2 linked regions of the Saccharopolyspora erythraea NRRL 2338 genome follow. Each later gene encodes a partner of the first gene's protein in a complex. Links are inferred from orthologs where the notes say so. Each region holds a gene or a part of one and is shown on either strand. Other genes may lie near its edges.

What was found.
Region 2: the proteins of mfd (region 1) and uvrA are in contact, whole or in part, in a crystal structure (PDB 4DFC), measured with the Escherichia coli proteins. The link is inferred for Saccharopolyspora erythraea NRRL 2338 from one-to-one orthologs.

The regions. Positions count from the first base shown.
Region 1 is NC_009142.1:919,270-930,196, forward strand. The notes cover bases 4,398-8,496. They hold mfd (transcription-repair coupling factor), read left to right. Parts: upstream 4,398-4,708; coding sequence 4,709-8,296; downstream 8,297-8,496. Other genes in these bases: SACE_RS04070 (PQQ-dependent sugar dehydrogenase), read right to left, coding at 4,398-4,494. Outside these bases: SACE_RS04055 (4-hydroxybenzoate 3-monooxygenase), read left to right, coding at 1-906; SACE_RS04060 (LysR family transcriptional regulator), read right to left, coding at 882-1,883; SACE_RS04065 (MFS transporter), read left to right, coding at 2,019-3,266; more of SACE_RS04070, read right to left, coding at 3,313-4,397; SACE_RS04080 (BCCT family transporter), read left to right, coding at 8,593-10,287; SACE_RS04085 (hypothetical protein), read left to right, coding at 10,586-10,927. UniProt on the Escherichia coli protein: Couples transcription and DNA repair by recognizing RNA polymerase (RNAP) stalled at DNA lesions. Mediates ATP-dependent release of RNAP and its truncated transcript from the DNA, and recruitment of nucleotide excision repair machinery to the damaged site.
Region 2 is NC_009142.1:5,941,952-5,952,219, reverse strand. The notes cover bases 2,344-5,783. They hold uvrA (excinuclease ABC subunit UvrA), read left to right. Parts: upstream 2,344-2,721; coding sequence 2,722-5,583; downstream 5,584-5,783. In the rest of the region: SACE_RS25675 (hypothetical protein), read right to left, coding at 1-304; SACE_RS25670 (MBL fold metallo-hydrolase), read right to left, coding at 283-960; SACE_RS25665 (maleylpyruvate isomerase family mycothiol-dependent enzyme), read right to left, coding at 1,367-2,152; SACE_RS25655 (serine hydrolase domain-containing protein), read right to left, coding at 5,986-7,362; SACE_RS25650 (TetR/AcrR family transcriptional regulator), read left to right, coding at 7,468-8,154; SACE_RS25645 (ABC transporter substrate-binding protein), read right to left, coding at 8,258-10,268. UniProt on the Escherichia coli protein: The UvrABC repair system catalyzes the recognition and processing of DNA lesions. UvrA is an ATPase and a DNA-binding protein. A damage recognition complex composed of 2 UvrA and 2 UvrB subunits scans DNA for abnormalities.

The sequences.
Region 1 (10,927 bases):
CTCACCGGTGGTCGCGGCGTCACGATCTACCCGCAGCACGAGGTGCTCAAGGACCTCATCGCCAAGCGGCTCGCCGACGGTGGCGACATCCGGTTCGGCGTGTCCGACGTCCGGGTCGAGGGCGTCGGCGGCGACTCGCCGACGATCCGCTTCACCGAGGGCGGCACCGAGCAGGTGCTGCACCCCGTGCTCGTCGCCGGCTGCGACGGTTCGCGCTCCACGACGCGCTTCCTGGTCCCGGCCCCGAAGCCGCGCCAGGACCACTTCCGGCAGTACCCGTTCGCCTGGTTCGGCATCCTCGCCGAGGCTCCGCCGTCGTCGGACGAGCTGATCTACGCCCACCACGAGAACGGTTTCGCGCTGGTCAGCACCCGTTCGCCCACGGTGCAGCGGCTCTACCTGCAGGTCGACCCGAACGACACCCCCACCGACTGGCCCGACGACCGCATCTGGCAGGAGCTGCACACCCGGGTCTCCGGAGAGGGAGCGCGGATCCTGGAGGGGCCGATCTTCCAGAAGTCGGTCCTGCACTTCCGCAGCTTCGTGTGCGAGCCGATGCAGTACGGCAGGCTGTTCCTGGCCGGCGACGCCGCGCACACCGTGCCGCCGACCGGTGCGAAGGGCATGAACCTGGCCATCGCCGACGTCTACGTGCTCTCCCGCGCCATGGCCGAGTACTTCGCGGGCGGCGAGACGGGCGCGCTCGACGCCTACACCGCGACCGTCCTGCCGCGGGTCTGGCGCGCGCAGCACTTCTCGTGGTGGATGACCTCGATGCTGCACCGCATGCCGGAGGCCAGCGGGTTCGACCTCAACCGCCAGCGCGCCGAGCTCGACTTCGTCACCCGTTCCCGCGCGGGCCGGACGCTGCTCGCAGAGAACTACGTCGGCACCCCGCTCGACTGAGACGGTCCGGTCCCGCCTGGCAGGGCGGGACCGGCCGCGCCCGGTCGGGGCGCGTCAGACGCACTCGGCCGGACCCCGCCGGCCGCGCCTGGCTGCTCCGGTGCCGCCGCGGCGATGTCCAGGAACGAACGCAGCACCGGCGTCCCGATCTCGCGCCGCCAGGCCATGGCCATCCGCGCGGTGGCCGAGACGTCGGTCAGCGGCACGAAGGTCGCTCCCGCGCGCGGGATCTGCTGCACCGACGACGGGACGACCGCGATCCCCATCCCGCCCGCGACCAGCCCGACGATGGTCTGCATGAGCCACACGTCGGGCTGGACGACGCGCGGGGTGAACCCGGCTCGCTCGCACGCCTGCGTGACGCTCGTGTAGAGGCCGGGCATGTCGTAGCGGGGCGGGAGGATGAACGGCTCGCCGGCCACCGCGCGCAGGTCGACCTCGGGGGAGTCCGCCAGCGGGTGCGTGGAGGGCAGCGCGAGCACCAGCGAGTCGTCGGCCACGCTGCGCACGTGCAGCGACGGGTCGTCGATGGGCAGGTAGAAGAAGCCCGCGTCGATCCGGCGGTCGTGCAGCCGCTCCACGATCTCGTCCGGGCGCATCTCCCGCAGGCGCAGCCGCACCTCGGGGTAGCGGGCCTTGAACTGCCGCAGGATCGGCGGCAGCACCACGTTGGACGCCGACGGGATGAAGCCGAGCGAGAGCCGCCCGACGCGGCCGCTGCCCGCTTCGCGCGTCATCTGCGCCGCGTGGTCGACCTCGTGCAGGATGCGCCGCGCCTCTTCCAGCAGCACCCGTCCGGCGTCGGTGAGCTGGGTACCGCGTGCGGTGCGGTGCACCAGTACGGCGCCCAGCTCGGTCTCCAGCTTGCGGAGCTGCGCGCTCAGCGGCGGCTGGGCGATGTGCAGCCGCGCGGCGGCACGGGTGAGGCTCTGCTCCTCGGCGATCGCCACGAAGTAGCGCAGGTGCCGCAGTTCCACGCATCCTCCCGCCGTGCCATACCTCCCGGATATGGAGCACGCTACCTGGTGGTATTGGACATATGACCCGAGTGACGTCAGTCTCCTTCTCACGTGCGACTCGACGAGGGGACTGCCGTGCCGGGTGATGGGAAGATCGACCGCGGGAACGCCCGCTGGGTGCTGCCGCTGTGCTGGACGGCGGTCCTGCTCGACGGGTTCGACCTCGTCGTGCTCGGCACGGTGCTGCCGGTGATGCTCGACGAGCGGGTGTGGGGCCTGACCCCGGCCTCGGCCTCGCTGGTCTCGACGGTCGGCCTGCTCGGCATGATGGTCGGCGCGCTGGTGATCGGCACCGTCACCGACCTCGTCGGCAGGCGGCGGGTGCTGCTGCTGTCGGTCACCTGTTTCTCGCTGTTCACCGCGTTGTGCGCGCTGGCGCCGTCGATCGTGGTGTTCGGCCTGCTGCGCTTCCTGGCCGGGCTCGGCCTCGGCGGCTGCCTGCCCACCGCGATCACGCTGGTGACCGAGTTCGCCAGGGGCGGCCGAAGCAGCAGCGCCACAACGACGATCATGACCGGCTACCACGTGGGAGCGGTGCTCACCGCGCTGCTCGGTCTGCTGCTGATCCCGGTCGTGGGCTGGCGGATGATGTTCGTCGCCGGTGCGCTGCCAGCGCTGGTGCTGGTGCCGCTGATGTGGCGCTACCTGCCGGAGTCGCGGGTCTTCCGGGCCACCGCGGACTCCGCGGCGAAGCCGGCCTCGGTGCGCGAGAACATCGCGACCCTGTTCCGCGGCGGGATGGCGGTGTCCACGGTCGCGTTCTGGGTGGCCTCGTTCCTCGGGCTGATCCTGGTCTACGGGCTCAACACCTGGCTGCCGGAGATCATGCGGGCCGCGGGCTACCCGCTCGGCGCCTCGCTCGGCCTGCTGCTGACGCTGAACGTCGGCGCGGTGCTCGGGCTGGTCGTGGCCGGCGGGGTCGCGGACCGCGCGGGCGTGAAGCGCTCGACGGTGGTGTGGTTCGCCGCGGCGGCAGTTATGCTCGCGCTGCTGAGCGTGCGGCTGCCCGCGGTCGGTCTCTACGGCGCGGTGCTGATGGCCGGGTTCTTCGTGTTCAGCGCCCAGGTGCTGGTCTACGCCTTCGTAGGCCGCGCCTACCCGGTCGCCGCCCGCGCCACCGGGCTCGGCTGGACCACCGGTGTGGGCCGGATCGGTGCGATCACCGGCCCGCTGCTCGGCGGGGCGCTGCTGACCGCGGGCATCGCGTACCCGTGGGGCTTCTACGTCTTCGGCGCGATCAGCGCGCTGGGTGCCGTGGCGATCGCGGTCGCCGCGCGGCCCGCCGCCCGTGCGGAGGTGGTGGAGGAGCCGACCGCCACCGCGTCGGAAAGGCTCGCGTAGCGGTGCGGCCGGCAGAACCTCCGGTTGCTGCCGCGGCCTTGCCGTGTCAGCCGGCGGTGATGCGCAGGATCTTGTCGTCGTCGCCGTTCGACGTGGTCACGTAGAGCGCGCCGTCCGGGCCCTGACGGGCAGCGCGCAGCCTGCCGTACGTGCCGTCGAGCGCCGCGGGCACCTCGGTGCCGCGCACGCTCCCGTCGGGATTCACCGCGTACAGCGACAACTTGGTGCCCCGCAACGCGGTCACGGCGAGCATGTCGTCGAACCGGCCCCACTGCGGTCCGGTCAGGAAAGCCGCCCCGCAGGGGGCCTCCCGCGCGCGCCCCGACGACCACACCGCGGGCACCGCGTCCGGGAAGCGCCGCAGGTCGGTCATCGGCACGGACTCGTCGTAGCTGTCCTCGGTTCCGCCCCGGGACGGGTCCCAGCCGTAGTTGCCGCCCGGCCGGAGCAGGTTGACCTCGTCGTCGCGGTCGGGCCCGTGCTCGGAGACGAACACCTGGCCGCCCGGCCGGAGCGCGACGCCCTGCGGGTTGCGGTGGCCGTAGGTCAGCAGCAGCCGCTCGTTGGGGTTCGGCGACGAGGCGAACGGGTTGTCCGGCAGCGGGTCGCCGGTGTCGACGTTCATCCGCAGCACCTTGCCGCCGAGCCCGAACCGGTCCTGCGACGTCGCGGGACGGGCGGCGTCGCCCGTGCTGACCAGCAGCGCGCCGTCCGCGGCGAGACCGGGCCTGCACCCGGAGTGCCTGCCGCTGGGGTTGACCGGCAGCCCGGTCACCAGCGGCTCGCCGACCCTCTGCGCGCTCGCGCCGTCGTCGGCCAGCCGCCAGGTGACCAGCCGGACGTCGACGGCCCGGCCGCCGGCCTGGTGGGTCTGGCAGGTGATGAAGTGCCGGTTCTCGGCGAACCGGGGATGGATCAGCAGCCCCATGGAACCGCCCTCGCCCTCGACGAGGACGTCGCCGAGGTCGGCGGCCACCGGCCGGACCTGCCCGCCCGTCAGCAGCGCGAGCCGCGCCGGGCGCTGGGTGACCAGGGCGCTGCCGTCCGGCAGGAAGCCGATGTCCCAGCCGTGCTGGAGCCCGGAGGCGGCGACCTCGACGCGCAGTTCGCCGCCGGCCACCGGCTTCGGCGCCTGCGGTACCTGCGGCGCGGGCACGGGAGGGCCGGCGGTGGCGCAACCCGCGAGAACAACCAGGCAGACCAGGGCGGATGCGGCGGACCGAAGCATGCCGCCCAGTGTGACACCGGTCATAGGCGAACGGCTGTCGTTCGGTCCGGGCGCAGGCCGTCGGGGCGGAGTCGTACGCTGGACCGGCGACCCCCCGGCAGCGGCCGCCCGACTGGTGCGTGCAGCCATGTCCACCGGCAGCCCTGGCGCATCGGGCGAAGTCCCGGGCAGGGGTGTGTCCGCGTTCTCAGACGTTCGGTGCGAGGTAGATGCCATGAGCCAGGCCGGTCCCCTGCGCGGACTGCTCGAAACCATGCTGCGCGACAGCGCCGTCCGGCAGGTCGTCGAGGCCGTGGACCGGCCGCGCCTGGTGCTGGAGGGTCCGGCGGCCGCCCGCCCGCTGGCCGCCGCCGCGCTGGCCGCCGCCGACCGCCCGGTGCTGCTGGTGACCGCGACCGGCCGGGAGGCCGAGGAGGTCGCCGCCGCGGTGTCGGACCTCATCGGCTCCGACGGCGTGGAGGTCTTCCCGTCGTGGGAGACGCTGCCGCACGAGCGGCTCTCCCCGCGCGCCGACACCGTCGGCCGCAGGCTCGCCGTGCTGCGCAGGCTCGCCCACCCCGAGGAGCACGATCACGGCCGGATCAGGGTGCTCGTCACGACGGTGCGCAGCCTCATCCAGCCGATCGCGCCCGGGCTGGGCGAGCTGGCGCCGGTGCGGCTGCGCGTCGGCGACGAGCACGACTTCGAGGAACTGGTCGAGAAGCTGGCGGCGCTGGCCTACAACCGGGTCGACATGGTCGAGAAGCGCGGCGAGTTCGCGGTGCGCGGCGGCATCGTCGACGTCTTCCCGCCCACCGAGGAGCACCCGCTGCGGGTGGAGTTCTGGGGCGACGAGGTCACCGAGGTCCGCCCGTTCTCCGTCGCCGACCAGCGGTCGCTGCCCGAAGCGCAGGACACCACCCTGTTCGCCCCCGCCTGCCGCGAGCTGCTGATCACCGAGCAGGTGCAGGAGCGCGCGGCCAAGCTCGCCGAGCAGCACGAGGCCGACGCGCACCTCAACGAGATGCTGGGCAAGATCGCCGGCGGTGCCCCGGTTGAGGGCATGGAGGCGCTGATCCCCGCGCTGTGCGAGGGGGAGATGCGGCTGCTGACCGACCTGGTCCCGGGCGGCACGCACGTCGTGGTCGCCGACCCGGAGAAGGTGCGGGCGCGGGCGGCGGACCTGGTGCGCACCGGCCAGGAGTTCCTGGAGGCGTCGTGGATGGTCGCCGCCGACGGCGGCAGGGCGCCCATCGACCTCGGCGCCTCGGCCTACCGCGGCCTGGCCGAGGTCGCCGCGCACACCGAGTCGACCGGCTTGCCGTGGTGGACGCTGACGCAGCTCAGCAGCGAGGACACCGAGGACGACGACGGAGTCGTCCGGCTCGCCCTCAAGCAGGTCGACGCCTACCGCGGCGAGGTGGAACGGGCCTTCGCCGACCTGCGCGCGCACACCACCGCCGGCGGCGCGGCGGTGCTGGTCGTGGCGGGCGCGGGCACCGCGCAGCGCGCGGTGCAGCAGCTCCGCGAGGGCGAGCTGCCCGCCCGGCTGGCCGAGGACGGGCTCACCGCAGAACCCGAGCCCGGCGTGGTCACGGTCGCCCGCGGCGGCCTGGAGGACGGCTTCGCCGCGCCCGAGGTCGCGCTCGTGGTGCTCACCGAGGCCGACCTGACCGGCGGGCGCGGCGGCACCTCCACCAAGGACATGCGCCGGATGCCGTCGCGGCGCCGCAACGCCGTCGACCCGCTCGCGCTGAAGGCCGGCGACTTCGTCGTCCACGAGCAGCACGGCATCGGCAAGTACGTCGAGATGGTGCAGCGCACCGTCGGCGGCGCCACCCGCGAGTACCTGGTGCTGGAGTACGCCAGCAGCAAGCGCGGCCAGCCCGGCGACCGGCTGTTCGTGCCCACCGACCAGCTCGACGAGGTCTCCCGCTACGTCGGCGGCGAGCTGCCCACGCTGAACAAGCTCGGCGGCTCGGACTGGAAGAACACCAAGGCCAAGGCGCGCAAGGCGGTCAAGGAGATCGCCGCCGAGCTGGTGCAGCTCTACGCCGCCCGCCAGTCGGCCCCCGGCCACGCCTTCGGCGCCGACACCCCGTGGCAGCGGGAGCTGGAGGACGCCTTCCCCTACACCGAGACCGGCGACCAGCTCGCCGCCATCGACGAGGTCAAGGCCGACATGCAGCGCGCGGTGCCCATGGACCGGGTGATCTGCGGCGACGTCGGCTACGGCAAGACCGAGATCGCCGTGCGCGCGGCGTTCAAGGCGGTGCAGGACGGCAAGCAGGTCGCGGTGCTGGTGCCCACGACCCTGCTCGCCCAGCAGCACCTCAACACCTTCACCGACCGGATGCGCTCGTTCCCGGTGACGGTCAAGGGCCTGTCGCGCTTCACCGACCCGCTGGAGTCCGAGCAGACCACCACCGGCCTGGCCGAGGGGACCGTCGACGTCGTCATCGGCACCCACCGGCTGCTGCAGACCGGCGTCCGCTACAAGGACCTCGGGCTGGTCATCGTCGACGAGGAGCAGCGCTTCGGCGTCGAGCACAAGGAGCACATCAAGGCCCTGCGCACGCACGTCGACGTGCTGACCATGTCGGCGACGCCGATCCCGCGGACGCTGGAGATGAGCATGGCCGGCATCCGCGAGATGTCGACCATCCTCACCCCGCCCGAGGAGCGCCACCCGGTGCTGACCTACGTCGGCGCCTACGACGAGAAGCAGGTCGCGGCGGCGATCCGGCGCGAGCTGCTGCGCGACGGCCAGGTCTTCTTCGTGCACAACCGGGTGCAGACCATCGAGAAGGCCGCGCGGCACCTGCGCGAGCTCGTTCCGGAGGCGCGGATCGTCACCGCGCACGGGCAGATGAACGAGGACCGGCTGGAGAAGATCATCCAGGGCTTCTGGGAGCGCGAGCACGACGTGCTCGTGTGCACCACGATCGTGGAGACCGGCCTGGACATCTCCAACGCCAACACCCTGATCGTGGAACGCTCCGACGTGCTGGGCCTCTCGCAGCTGCACCAGCTGCGCGGCCGGGTCGGACGCGCCCGCGAGCGCGGCTACGCCTACTTCCTGTACCCGGAGGAGAAGCCGCTGACCGACACCGCGCACGACCGGCTGGCCACCATCGCGCAGAACTCCGAGCTGGGCGCGGGCATGGCGGTGGCGATGAAGGACCTGGAGATCCGGGGCGCGGGCAACATCCTCGGCGCGGAGCAGTCCGGCCACATCGCGGGCGTCGGCTTCGACCTCTACGTGCGGCTGGTCGGCGAGGCCGTCGAGGCGTTCCGCAGGCACGCCGGGGCCGAGCCCGGGGCGGGCGAGGAGGAGCTGCCGGAGGTGCGGGTCGACCTGCCGGTGGACGCCCACATCCCGCACGACTACGTGCCGGGGGAGCGGCTGCGGCTGGAGGCCTACCGCAAGATCGCCGCGGCGGGCGACACCGAGGCCCTCGACGCGGTGCGGGCCGAGCTCACCGACCGCTACGGTTCCCTGCCCGAGCCGGTCGAGCGCCTGCTCAAGGTCGCGGCGTTCCGCCAGCTGTGCCGCGCGCACGGGGTCACGGAGGTGACCCAGCAGGGCACGTCGCTGCGGGCGGCGCCGCTGGAACTGGCCGACTCGCAGCTCGTCCGGCTCAAGCGGCTGTATCCCAAGGCGGTGTACAAGGCCGCGGTGCGCACCGTCTCGGTGCCGCGGCCGACCGAGGGCGCCGCGGGCGGCCGGATCGGCGCGCCGCCGCTGCGCGACGAAGCGCTGCTGGACTGGTGCGCGAAGCTGCTCGAGTCGCTGGCCGGGCGCCCGGCGCCGGTGGGCTAGGGAACGCAGACGTCGTTCGCGTAGGGGCGCCGGTGGCGGAGCGGTCCGGCGCTCACACCGCCGCATCGTGAAACAAGCCCGACTCACCGGCGCCGTCGTCGGGCCGCGTTCCGCGGCACCGCCTGCCGGGGTCGCCCGCCGGGGTCGCCTGCCGGGGGCGTCCGCCGCCCGGTGTCACCCTCGCAGGTCAGACCACGGGAGTGGCGCGCGTGGCGGGGGGCACTCCTGAGTTGCCGGGAACGCGCCTTCGAGTGACGGTTGACGCGACTCCCATGGTCACGAGGAGGCGCGACGTCATGACGGAGCAGAGAGATCTCGTTCAGGTGCCCGGTGCGGGCGCGAACGAGCACCGGGCGCGCACCGACTTCGTCGTCTTCGGGGTCACCTCCGCCATCACGGTGTTCTTCGTCCTGTGGGGCGCGCTGTCGACCAGGACGCTGGGCAAGGCCGCGAGCAGCGCGCTGTCCTGGCTGGTGACCAACATCGGCTGGGGTTTCGTGCTGGCGTCCACCGCGTTCGTCGTGTTCGCCCTGTGGCTGGCCTTCAGCCGCTACGGCACGATCCCGCTCGGCGCCGACGACGAGCAGCCGGAGTTCCGCACCGTCTCCTGGATCGCGATGATGTTCAGCGCCGGCATGGGCATCGGCCTGATGTTCTTCGGCGTCAGCGAACCCCTGGCGCACTTCGTCAACCCGCCGCCGGGGACCGTGCCGCCTTTCTCCGACGAGGCCGTCGAGGTCTCGATGGCGACCACCCTGTTCCACTGGACCCTGCACCCTTGGTCGATCTACGCGGTGGTCGGGATGGCCATCGCCTACAGCAGCTTCCGCCGCGGCCGCAAGCAGCTGATCAGTGCGGTGTTCGCACCGCTGATCGGACGGCGCCGCTGCGACGGGCCCATCGGCAAGCTGATCGACATCCTCGCGCTGTTCGCCACCCTGTTCGGCTCGGCGGCGTCGCTGGGCCTGGGCACCCTGCAGATCCAGGGCGGTATGCAGGCGGCGGGCTGGATCGGCGGGGTCGGCAGCACCGTGCTGGTCCTGATCATCTTGGTTCTGACCATCTGCTTCATCCTGTCGGCGGTCTCGGGCATCGCCCGCGGCATCCAGTGGCTGTCCAACATCAACATGGTGCTGGCCGCCCTGCTCGCGCTGTTCGTGTTCGTGGTCGGGCCGACGGTGTTCATCCTGGACCTGCTGCCGACGTCGGTCGGCGTCTACCTGCGCGACTTCGCGACCATGATCGCCAGGTCCGGCGCGACCGGCGGTACCGAGATGAACACCTGGCTGTCGAGCTGGACGATCTTCTACTGGGCGTGGTGGATCTCGTGGACGCCCTTCGTGGGCATGTTCATCGCCCGCATCAGCCGGGGCCGCACGATCCGGCAGTTCGTCGGCGGCGTGATCCTGGTACCGAGCGCGGTCAGCCTGGTGTGGTTCTGCATCCTCGGCGGCAGCGCGATCAGCATCCAGGACCGCGGCATCGACGTCTACCGCAGCGGTGGCGAGGAGGCACAGACCTTCGCGGTGCTGGAGACGCTGCCGCTTTCGCTGATCACGACAGTGCTGGTGATGGTCCTGGTTGCGATCTTCTTCGTGTCGGGCGCGGACGCGGCGTCGGTGGTCATGGGCACGCTGGCCCAGCGCGGCACGATCGAACCGACCCGGTGGATGGTGATCTTCTGGGGTGCCGCGACCGGGGCGGTGGCCGCGATCATGCTGGTCATCGGCGGTGAGGACGCGCTGAGCGGGATCCAGAACCTGACCTTCATCGCCTCGGCGCCGTTCGCGATCGTCATGGTGCTGCTGTGCGTGGCGCTGACCAAGGACCTGCGCGACGACCCGTTGATGCGGCGCGGCCAGAAGGGCGCCGAGGTCCTGGAGCAGGCCGTCATCGCGGGCACCGAGCGCCACGGCAAGGACTTCCGGCTGGAGGTCGGCCCAATGGATTCCGGCGAGGAGGGTTCGCAGGGCGGCGGTCGGCAGTCCTGATCCCGTCTGGAATATGCCAACTGGCTCATTGCGCGCGGCCCGCGCGACGGTAGTGTCCTCGGCAGGGCTTGGCCGCTGGACGCCGATGCGCGCGGACGATAACCCGGGGTGACCGAGCGAGGTATCCACTGCTCGGAGGAAATCGCTCCTCGGCGGAGTTGCCGAAGTTGCGGCATAAGCATGAAATCCGGTAGCTACGGCCATCAATACCGCAACGGTCACTGATTCCTTCGGTGACTCTCTGTCAAACTCGGGCCGGTCCTTGTGGCGAATTGCCTTGGGGAGCCCGGGAGGTCCCATGGGAATCGTGAAGGCGTCCTTGGCCGTGTCGCCGGACGGTGCGAGCCAGCGCCCGGCCGCGGCCGACCAGGCGCTGAGCGCCGGAGCGGCCACCAGCGTCGGCTTCGAGGTGGACCGCGCCGAGATCCCCCACGTGATCGCCGACCTCCAGCACGCCGAGGCGGCGCTGGTCGACGCGATGCAGAAGGCCCAACTCCTCGGCGACTACGTGCGCCCACCCGGCCTGGACCCCCACAGCGCCGAAGCGGCCGAGCGGCTCGGGCCGAAGGCCGCCAGTTCGTACCTACGGGCGGCGGAGCCCCGCATCGACGGCATCCAGGCCCTCATAGCGGAGCTGTTG
Region 2 (10,268 bases), 5.0 Mb from region 1 along the record:
TTTCGCGGAAGCGCACCACCGCGAGGTCGGGCGAGGACGTCACGAGCTCGATGTCGCTCACGGCGATCTCCAGGCCAGGCGTGGTGTTGCGGGATTCGGCCAGGTCGCTGAAGAGGTCCTCGGCGGCGAGGGCCGCGCCTTCCACGGTGGTCATGGTGAAGCCGGGCGAGTGCGACTCGCGCAGTTCGTCGATGACCGACGAGTCGCACTCGGTCCCCAGCCAGCGTGCGAGCAGGCGGTGCTGCCGCTCGACTTCGGCGGCGACGCGGCCGGCGAGGTCGGTCACCAGCCGCGCTCGCGCCACTCGGCGAGCTTGGGGCGCTCGGCACCGAGGGTGGAGTCGTCGCCGTGCCCCGGGTAGAACCAGGTGTCGTCGGGCAGCTCGGCGAAGACGCGGGTCTCGACGTCGTCGATCAGGGAGCGGAAGTCCTCCGGCGACGTGGTCTTGCCGACCCCGCCCGGGAACAGCGAGTCGCCGGTGAACAGATGCGGGTGACCGGCCGGGTCGCGGTAGAGCAGGGCGATCGAACCCGGCGTGTGCCCGCGCAGGTGGATGACCTCCAGCGCGGCCTCGCCGACCTGGATCGTCTCGCCGTGCTCGACCAGGCGGTCCGGCGGCACCGGCAGCTCCGAGGCGTCGGCCGGGTGGGCCATGGTGTAGGCGCCGGTCTGGCCCGCGACCGCACCCAGCGCCTGCCAGTGGTCGCCGTGGCGGTGGGTGGTGACGATCGTGCGCAGGCGGGGGCGCTGGTCGTCGTGGCCGAGCAGGTCGGCCAGCCGCTCGGAGTCGTTCGCCGCGTCGATCAGCAACGCGTCGCCGGTCCTGCGGCAGACCAGCAGGTAGGCGTTGTTGTCCATCGGGCCGACGGACATCTTGGTGATGGTCAGCTCGTCCAGCTCGCGCCGGGCCGGAGCGCCGCCGGCCTCGACGTGTCCCGTGTACTGTCCTCGTGGCTCCACGCCAGCGAGCCTAACGGCCCGGGGAGGCGCGGCTCACATCAGCCGTGGGTGAGGCCCCTGTGCGGGGGATCATCCGCCCCCGCCCATGCAGTGGGCGGCAACCCAGGCGGCGGACGACGTCCCAGGCGGCGGGCAGGGAGCGGACGCGGCCCAGGCACCGGACACCTTCCAGGCGGCGGGGACAGCGGCCCATGCAGCCGACGACTGCCCATGCAGCCGACGACCACGGCCCGTGCAGCAGACCACGGCCCGTGCAGCGAACAAAGGCGTGCGCAGCGAACAAAGGCGTGCGCGCTGGATCAACAGCCCCGGCCCGGCAGCCCGAGCCGGAAGCTACGGGTGTTGCGAATGGGACGATCGCGCACTTCCGTTGCGGGAGAACGCAGAACGCCCGAGCCCCCGACCCTCAGAGCCAGGGCGGCAGGGTCGGCAGGGGGTCGCCGGTGAGCCGCTCGCCGCTGGTGCGTCCGAGCAGCCATCCCAGCATCGCGCCGGGGTCGCCGTGCACCTGGCTGGGCCGCGACGTCGTCCCGCGCAGCTCCCAGCTGCGCTCCCGCCCGTCGAAGTCGACCACGACGGTGAGCGCGGGCACGTCGTGCCTGCCGCCGAACTGCTGGACGACGTCCTCGAGGATCTCCTCGACGTCGGGGCGCGGGATGTCGTCGAACCCGAAGCCGTGGTCGAGGTCGACCAGGTGCACCCACAGCTCCAGCAGGCGCCCGCGCAGCACGCCGTGCGCCGGGATCGGGTCGCCCGCCCAGTCCAGGACCTCCGCGGTCCAGGCCCACACCGGCAGCTCGCAGGCGGCGCGGGCGAAGCGCTCGCACGACGCCGCGAGATCCTCCAGCAGCAGCTGCCTGCCGCGCACCGCGCCCTCTTCGATGTCGGCGTCGCGGTCCGACGCGCTGGCGTACATGGGGTGCTCGACGCCCGTGCGCGCCCACCGCAGCAGGTTCAGGAACCCGTCGGCGTTGCGCGCCACGTGCGATATGACGTGCGCCCGGGTCCACCCCGGCAGCAGGCTCGGCCCGTGGATCGACAGCTCGTCGAGGCTCCTGGCGGTCTCCATGAAGCGGTCGCCGGCCTGCTCGATGGCGGCCAGTGCGACCGAGGTCCGGTGGGCTAGCTGCGCGGCGCCGGTGGTGCTGTCGATGTTGCTACGGTCGCCGGCCCCGAGAGCGATGTCAGCCATGGGTCGTCCTCGCTTCAAAAGGGGATTGCCGGTGCTGCACGCCGGTGAGGTTTCGAGAGTAGATGCGATGGCGCCGAGGCCGACAGTGCCCATTCCGGGGTAATTTTGCGTATTGTCGGACGAGGCCCCGGCGCGGTGACGCCGTCCTCACGGCCAGTCACTCGTTCAGGTGACAGCGAGTGACAGTGGACACAGGTCACGCGGTGGTGGACCGGACGCGATCCGAGACTGTCGGTGCCCCCGAATAGCATTGATGTGCGACGTCCTGCAGGCGTTTCACCCCGGCGCCGACCGCGGTGCACCAAACCGGTGCACCGGCACGGTGGACCAAACCGGTGCACCGGCACGGTGGGCCAACCGGCGCACCAACGCGGTGCACCACGGTGCACTGGTCGGTGCACCACTCCGGTGCACCACCGCGGTGCCCGACGCCGGTGTCTCGCCCGGGACGTGCTCGCTGACCCGTTGGGGCCGGCACCGCCTCCTGCCCACACCCGGGCCCGCCCGACACCGGGCCCGCACCGCCGGGGGGTCGCACCCGACCCGGCGAGAACTTCGAAGGGATTGCAGTGGCTGACCGCCTTGTCGTCCGCGGCGCCCGTGAGCACAACCTGCGCGGGATCGACCTCGATCTGCCCCGGGACAGCCTGATCGTGTTCACCGGGCTGTCCGGCTCCGGGAAGTCGAGCCTGGCTTTCGACACGATCTTCGCCGAGGGGCAGCGACGCTACGTCGAGTCGCTGTCCGCCTACGCCCGGCAGTTCCTCGGGCAGATGGACAAGCCCGACGTCGACTTCATCGAGGGCCTGTCGCCGGCGGTTTCCATCGACCAGAAGTCGACCAGCCGCAACCCGCGGTCCACGGTGGGCACCATCACCGAGGTCTACGACTACCTGCGGCTGCTCTACGCCCGCGCGGGCAAGCCGCACTGCCCGGTGTGCGGCGAGGCGATCAGCAAGCAGACCCCGCAGCAGATCGTCGACCAGGTGCTGGCGATGCCGGAGCGCACCAAGTTCCAGGTGCTGGCCCCGGTGGTGCGCAGCCGCAAGGGCGAGTACGTCGACCTCTTCGAGAAGCTGCAGTCGCAGGGCTACGCCCGCGCCCGGGTCGACGGCGTCGTGCACCCGCTGGAGAACCCGCCGAAGCTGAAGAAGCAGGAGAAGCACGACATCGAGGTCGTGATCGACCGGCTCACCGTCAAGCCCACCGCCAAGCAGCGGCTGACCGACTCGGTCGAGACCGCGCTGCGGCTGGCCGACGGCCTGGTGCTGCTGGAGTTCGTCGACGCCGAGGAGAACGACCCCCACCGCGAGCGCAAGTTCTCCGAGAACCTGGCCTGCCCCAACGGACATCCGCTGGGAGTCGACGAGCTGGAGCCGCGCTCGTTCTCCTTCAACTCCCCCTACGGCGCCTGCCCGGACTGCGCCGGCCTGGGCATCCGCAAGGAGGTCGACCCGGAGCTGGTCGTGCCCGACGAGGAGCTGTCGCTGGAGGAAGGCGCGATCGCGCCGTGGGCGGGCGGGCACACCGCCGAGTACTTCACCCGGCTGCTGACCTCGCTGTCGGAGGCGATCGGCTTCCGGATGGACACCCCGTGGAACCGGCTGCCGACCAAGGTCAAGAAGGCGGTGCTGCACGGCACCAACGACCAGGTCCACGTGCGCTACAAGAACCGCTACGGCCGCACCCGCTCCTACTACGCCAACTACGAGGGCGTCATCCCGTTCCTGGAACGCAGGCTGGAGCAGACCGAGTCCGACTACGCGCGCGAGAAGTACGAGGGCTACATGCGCGACGTGCCGTGCCCGGCGTGCGACGGCACCCGCCTCAAGCCCGAGATCCTCGCGGTGACGATGGAGGGCGCCGAGACCGGCGAGATGTCCATCGCCGAGGTCAGCGCGCTCAGCGTGCGCGAGTGCGCGGACTTCCTGAACGGGCTGGTGCTCGGCCCGCGCGAGGAGATGATCGCCGGGCGGGTGCTCAAGGAGGTGCAGGCGAGGCTGGGTTTCCTGCTCGACGTCGGCCTGGACTACCTGTCGCTGGACCGCGCCGCGGGCACGCTCTCCGGTGGTGAGGCGCAGCGCATCCGGCTGGCCACCCAGATCGGTTCGGGACTGGTCGGCGTGCTCTACGTGCTCGACGAGCCCTCGATCGGCCTGCACCAGCGCGACAACCACCGGCTGCTGGAGACGCTGAGCAGGCTGCGCGACCTCGGCAACACGCTGATCGTCGTCGAGCACGACGAGGACACCGTGCGCAGCGCCGACTGGATCGTCGACATCGGTCCCGGCGCGGGTGAGCACGGCGGTCAGGTCGTGCACAGCGGCCCGTACAAGGAACTGCTCGACAACGAGGCGTCGATCACCGGCGACTACCTCGCGCGGCGCAAGCACATCCCGCTGCCGGAGACCCGGCGGCGCAACGACCCCAAGCGCCAGCTCACCGTCGTCGGCGCCCGCGAGCACAACCTGCACCGCATCGACGTGTCGTTCCCGCTGGGCTGCCTGGTGGCGGTGACCGGGGTGTCCGGCTCGGGCAAGTCCACGCTGGTCAACGACATCCTCGCGTCGGTGCTGGCGAACAAGCTCAACGGCGCGCGCCAGGTCCCCGGCAGGCACACCCGCGTCAACGGGCTGGGCAACGTCGACAAGCTGGTGCAGGTCGACCAGTCGCCGATCGGGCGGACCCCGCGGTCGAACCCGGCGACCTACACCGGAGTCTTCGACCACATCCGCAAGCTGTTCGCGGCGACCACCGAGGCCAAGGTGCGCGGCTACCAGCCGGGCCGGTTCTCCTTCAACGTCAAGGGCGGCCGGTGCGAGGCGTGCGCGGGCGACGGCACGCTGAAGATCGAGATGAACTTCCTGCCCGACGTCTACGTGCCGTGCGAGGTGTGCAAGGGCGCCCGGTACAACCGGGAGACCCTGGAGGTGCACTACAAGGGCAAGACGATCGCCGAGGTCCTGGACCTGCCGATCGAGGAGGCCGCGGAGTTCTTCAAGCCGATCAACGCCATCCACCGTCACCTGCGGACGCTGGTTGACGTCGGCCTCGGCTACGTCCGGCTCGGGCAGCCCGCGCCGACGCTGTCCGGCGGTGAGGCGCAGCGGGTGAAGCTGGCCAGCGAGCTGCAGAAGCGCTCGACGGGCAAGACGGTCTACATCCTCGACGAGCCGACGACGGGTCTGCACTTCGAGGACATCCGCAAGCTGCTCGGCGTGGTCAACAGCCTGGTGGACAAGGGCAACACGGTGATCGTCATCGAGCACAACCTCGACGTCATCAAGACCGCGGACTGGGTGCTGGACATGGGACCGGAGGGCGGTAACGGCGGCGGCGAGCTGATCGCGGAGGGCACTCCGGAGGAGGTCGCCGAGGTCGAGGACAGCTACACCGGCCGGTTCCTGGCGCCGATCCTCGCCGAGGGCTGAGGTCCCGGACCGGTTCCGAGGCTGGTCCGCGCCGAGGGCTGACCCGGCGCCGGTTCTCCCACAGCGGCGATCCCGCCTGGTCAGGCCGCGCCAGGTCAGGCGGGGTGCCGGGCGAGCGGCGTCGGTCCGGTCTGGTCAGGCGGGCCGCGGCGGTCGGTCTGGCGTGGTCAGGTGGGCGGCAAGCGGCGCGGTGGTCGGTCAGGCTGGTCAGGTGGGCGGCGGGCGGCGCGGTGGTCGGTCAGGCTGGTCAGACGGTGGCCGAGCGGCGTGGGCGGTGGGTTTGGCCTGGTCAGGCGGGCTGCCGAGTGCGCCGCAACCGGTCCGGCCCGTCAGGCGGCGTGGGTGGTTGGCCCGGCTGGTCAGGTGGGCGGCCGAGCGGCGCGGGCAGTAGGCCCGACCTGGTCAGCGTGCGGCGGGGACGCGGCCGAAAAGCCTGCCCCCGAGGTCCGCGCCCACGACCGCGCCGCTGCCGTCGCGGGTGAAGTAGCCGCGCTCCCCCTGCAGGCCGCCCTCGGTGACGATGTACTCGTCGCCGTCGCCGGGCAGGAAACCGACGGCGGCCGGCGGGTAGTCCGGGGCCATCTCGACGTCCGAGGCGTGGCGGATCTCCGGCCTGATCCCGACGCCGAGAGTGAGCCGGGAGCCGTCGGTGGCGATGTCGAGGTACATGGCGTCGTTCTCGTAGCGTCCGGCGACCTCCCGAGCCCGGGTGTCGTCGTGCGGCACCGGCTGCGGGTCCCGATCCACCACCCCGAGGTAGTGCTCCAGCGCCCACCGGACGACTGCCCGGTTGCACGGGTGGCCGTCCGGTCCGGCGTTGGACAGCGAGACGACGGCGAAGTCCCGTTCGGGCACGATGAGCAGCTCGGCGAACTGGCCGTTGCCCGATCCGCCGTGCCCGATGGTGCGCACGCCGCCGACGTCGCGCAGGAACCAGCAGATCCCGACGCCGTCGCCCAGGGAGCTCGCCCGCAGCGCGACCGTCTGCTCCCGCATGCGGTGCAGCGCATCGGCGGGCAGCACGCCGTCTCCGGTGCCGAGGTGGAAGCGGGCCCAGCGCAGCAGGTCGCCCACCGACGACACGATGCCCCCGCCGGGGTCGTTGCCGCGGGCGCCGGCTCGCCACGCCTTCCACGGCCGCGCGAACCGCAGCTCCCCGTCGTCGCCGCGGTTGTGCCCGACGGCGAACGACCGGACCACGACGTCGTCGAGGTCGAAGAACGTGTTGGTCAGCCCGACCGGCTCCAGCACCAAAGAGGCAACGGCCTTCTCGAAGGGCAGGCCCGTGACCTTCTCGACGACCAGCCCTGCCAGGTTGTAGGCGGCCTGGCTGTAAGAGGCGCGTTCGCCGGGCTCGCCGATCATCGGCAGTCCGGCCATCCTGGCGACGAACCCGGCAAGCGAGTCGGCCTCGTCACCGGCTTCGACGACGTTCCAGTCCAGTCCCGAGGTGTGGTTGAGCAGGTGCCACACCGTGATCTTCGCGGCGGCGCGCTCGTCGCTGAGCCGCAGCTCGGGGACGTAGTGGAGCACCGGTGCCGCCAGCTCCACCTTCCCTTCGGCGGCCAGGCGCACCAGCGCGGTCGCCGTGAACGTCTTCGTCACCGACGCCAGGTGGAACAGCGTGGTCTCGTCGACCGGGCGCGGGTTGTCGACGCTGGTGATGCCGTGGGACGCGCGGATCTCCCGGCCGTCCGCCCACACCCCGGCGGCGACGCCGGGGATGCCGAACTCCGTCGCGGCCGCCTCGACCGCACCGGCCAGCTCGCGCTGTGTCATCGGGTCCCCCTCCGAGCGACTGAACTAAGTACAAGGGAGAACATAGACCCTTCTTGAACAAAGTTCAAGCAATGCCCTGAACATTGTTCAACTAGGCTTTCGGTCATGCCGCGAGACACGCTGACCGCAGACCAGATCGTGCGCGCCGCGATCGCACTGCTCGACGACGAGGGACTGGACGGGCTCAACATGCGCAGCCTGGGCAAACGGCTCGGCGTCGCGGCCACGGCGATCTACTGGCACATCGCGACCAAGGAGCAGCTGGTCCAGCTCGCGGGCGATGCGATCTGGGACGAGGTGGAGCTGCCCGATCCGGACTCCGCGGACTGGCGGTCCGCCGCGACGGCCGTGGCCACGAGCACGCACGCGATGCTCGTCCGGCACCCCTGGCTCGGGCAGGCGTTCGGCAGCTATCTGCTCTCCGGGCCGGCGAAGGCCCGCCGCGACGAGCACACCCTCGCCATCTACGAGAAGGCCGGTTTCGCCCCCGACGACGCCGACCGCGCGGCGGCCACCGTGCTGATCTTCGTGCTCGGCAGCGCCCTCGGGCCCGCGGCGCAGGTCTCGCTGACCCGGCGGCTGAACCGCGACGGGGGCAACGCCGAACAGCGGCTCGCCGAGACCATGGCCCGCAGCGCGGAGATCGCCGAGCAGTTCCCGCGCCTGCGCGAGCGCATCGGCACCCCTGCCGCCGTCAACTACGCCGCGGCACCCGACAACACCTTCGAGTTCGGTCTGCGCTCCATCCTCGACGGCTTCGAGGCCCGCCTCGCCGAGCGCGGCGACGGGTGAACCGTCCAGGCCGCTTGCACCTCACCGGAAACCGCCTGCCCGCAGCCGAGTTCGAGGCATCCGGTCCGAGGCCGCGACGGCTCACGGCACAGCCCGCGACGGCTCACGGCACGGGGCAGCGGGGGTCGCGGTGGGCGACCGGGTCGCGCTGGAAGCGGCCGCAGACCAGTTCGTCCTCGGGCGGGGTGCCCGCCCCGCCGGTGACGCGCAGGATCGAGATCGACTTGTCCACCGGGATCTGCCCGCCCGCCCCGTAGTCGATGGTCCCGCTGGAGCCGACGAACGGCGCCTTGCCGATGCCCCGCCACACCGTGCCGCCGGTGACCGGCGTGCGCTGGGTGGGCGCCGGGTTGTCCCCGTCCATGCCGGTGATCGTCTGCACCGCCAGCGCGATGACCTCCAGCGCGTCGCGGGCCAGCAGTCCGCGTCCGCGCAGCGGCGTGCCCTGCTGGCTCTGCGGGTCCCACGCGCTGCGGCCGGTGAAGGACACGTGGTCGAGCACGACGCCCTCGTGGTCGTCCATCGCGTCGTCGAGCACGAGCTTGCTGGTGTCGTCACCGGCCAGCAGTTGCGGGTAGTTCTCCGGTTTCCCGCACTCGGGCGGCATCTTCGTCAGGAACGTCGCCAGGTCGTTGGCCCGCCCGGCGAAGAACACCAGGTTCTGCTTGCCGCACGGGATCCGGTCGCTGTCCGGCATCGGCTCGATGCCGCGCGCCCGCAGCTCGCCCGCGGTGAGCTGGGCGAGGTCGTGGCTGTAGAGGTCGCGCGGGTTGGAGTAGATCAGGACGTTGTCCGGCCGCCTCGGCGCCCCGGTGCGCGGGTCGACCGGCCCGGCGGCGATGTAGTTGGCCACGACCTTCGCCTCCCAGGCGTTGGATGGGGCCACCTGGTAGAACAGCGGGCTCGACTCGGACAGCAGGTCGGCGGAGATCGTGGTGCCGACCATCGGCACCCCCTCGGCTTCCAGCGCCTCGATCGTGTCCACGGTCGCCTGCCAGCTCCCGCCGAGCCCGGCCACCGCCACCACCGAGTCGTCGCGTCCGACCAGCTCCGCGACGTCGGCGGCGACCCGCGGCCCGTGCTTCATCCGCAGCCCGCCGTTGGCCAGCACCACCTTCATGAGCACGTTGCGCCCCAGCGACTCCCGCTGCATCACCGCGACTCCGTCCAGCTCGTCGGCGATGCCGGCCAGCGTCGGCGGATCGTCGTCGGAGCTGGGGAAGGTGCTGAAGTAGACGACGGTGGGGTGCGGCAGGTTCGGCTGGTCCTCCCAGCGCCGCTCGGCCTCCTCGTTCTGCTCGGCGATCTTCTCCTGCGCCGCCACCATGCGCGCGTCGTGCGCGGAGAAGAAGCGGGAGGTGCTGGTGGTGTCGGAAACCCCGATGCATTCGCCGTCGACCTCGCCGATGTCGGAGTTCTGGTACGGCCACCACTGCCCGCAGTGGGTCCGGAGGTAGCCGGCGTAACCGGCGGTGGAGCCGACGAGCAGCAGGAGCACCAGCAGCAGCGGCGTGCGGCGCACCAGCTTGGAGCGCTTCAGCGGCAGGTGCGCGCGTCCCAGCGCGCCGAAGCGGTCGTAGTCGAGGGCGTCGGCGGGTTCGTCGGCGATCCGCAGCGGCACGTACCAGGCGGTGGGCGAACGCTTGCGCCGCGCCGCCTGCAGGTCGCGCTCCCACTGCTCCAGGGTGACCGGAGCCCTGGGCGTCTCGCCGTCCTCCAGCGGCTGCTCGCCGGTGGCCACCACCAGCAGCGGGTCGCGGGCGCCGGTCTCGTTGCGGACGTTGTTGACCAGACGCACGAGGGTCTCGCCGATCGTGCCGGGCCGCAGATCCTTCAGCAGCAGCACCGGATAGCAGTCCTTGGGCACCCAGCGCCAGCGCCACAGCCGGCGCGAGTGCGAGTCGGAGAGGTCGCTGAGGAAGGCGTGCACCAGCAGCCTGCGGACCTGCTCGGCGCTTTCCCGCTCCGAGGGCGTGGTGATCAGGCGGCGGACGAAGCTGGGGAAGTCGGCCGACTCGCGCGGCGCCAGGTACTGCTGGCGCAGGAACCAGCGCGGCACCTTGCCCCGGCGGACCCACAGCGCGTAGTAGAACGGGAACGCCACCAGCGACAGC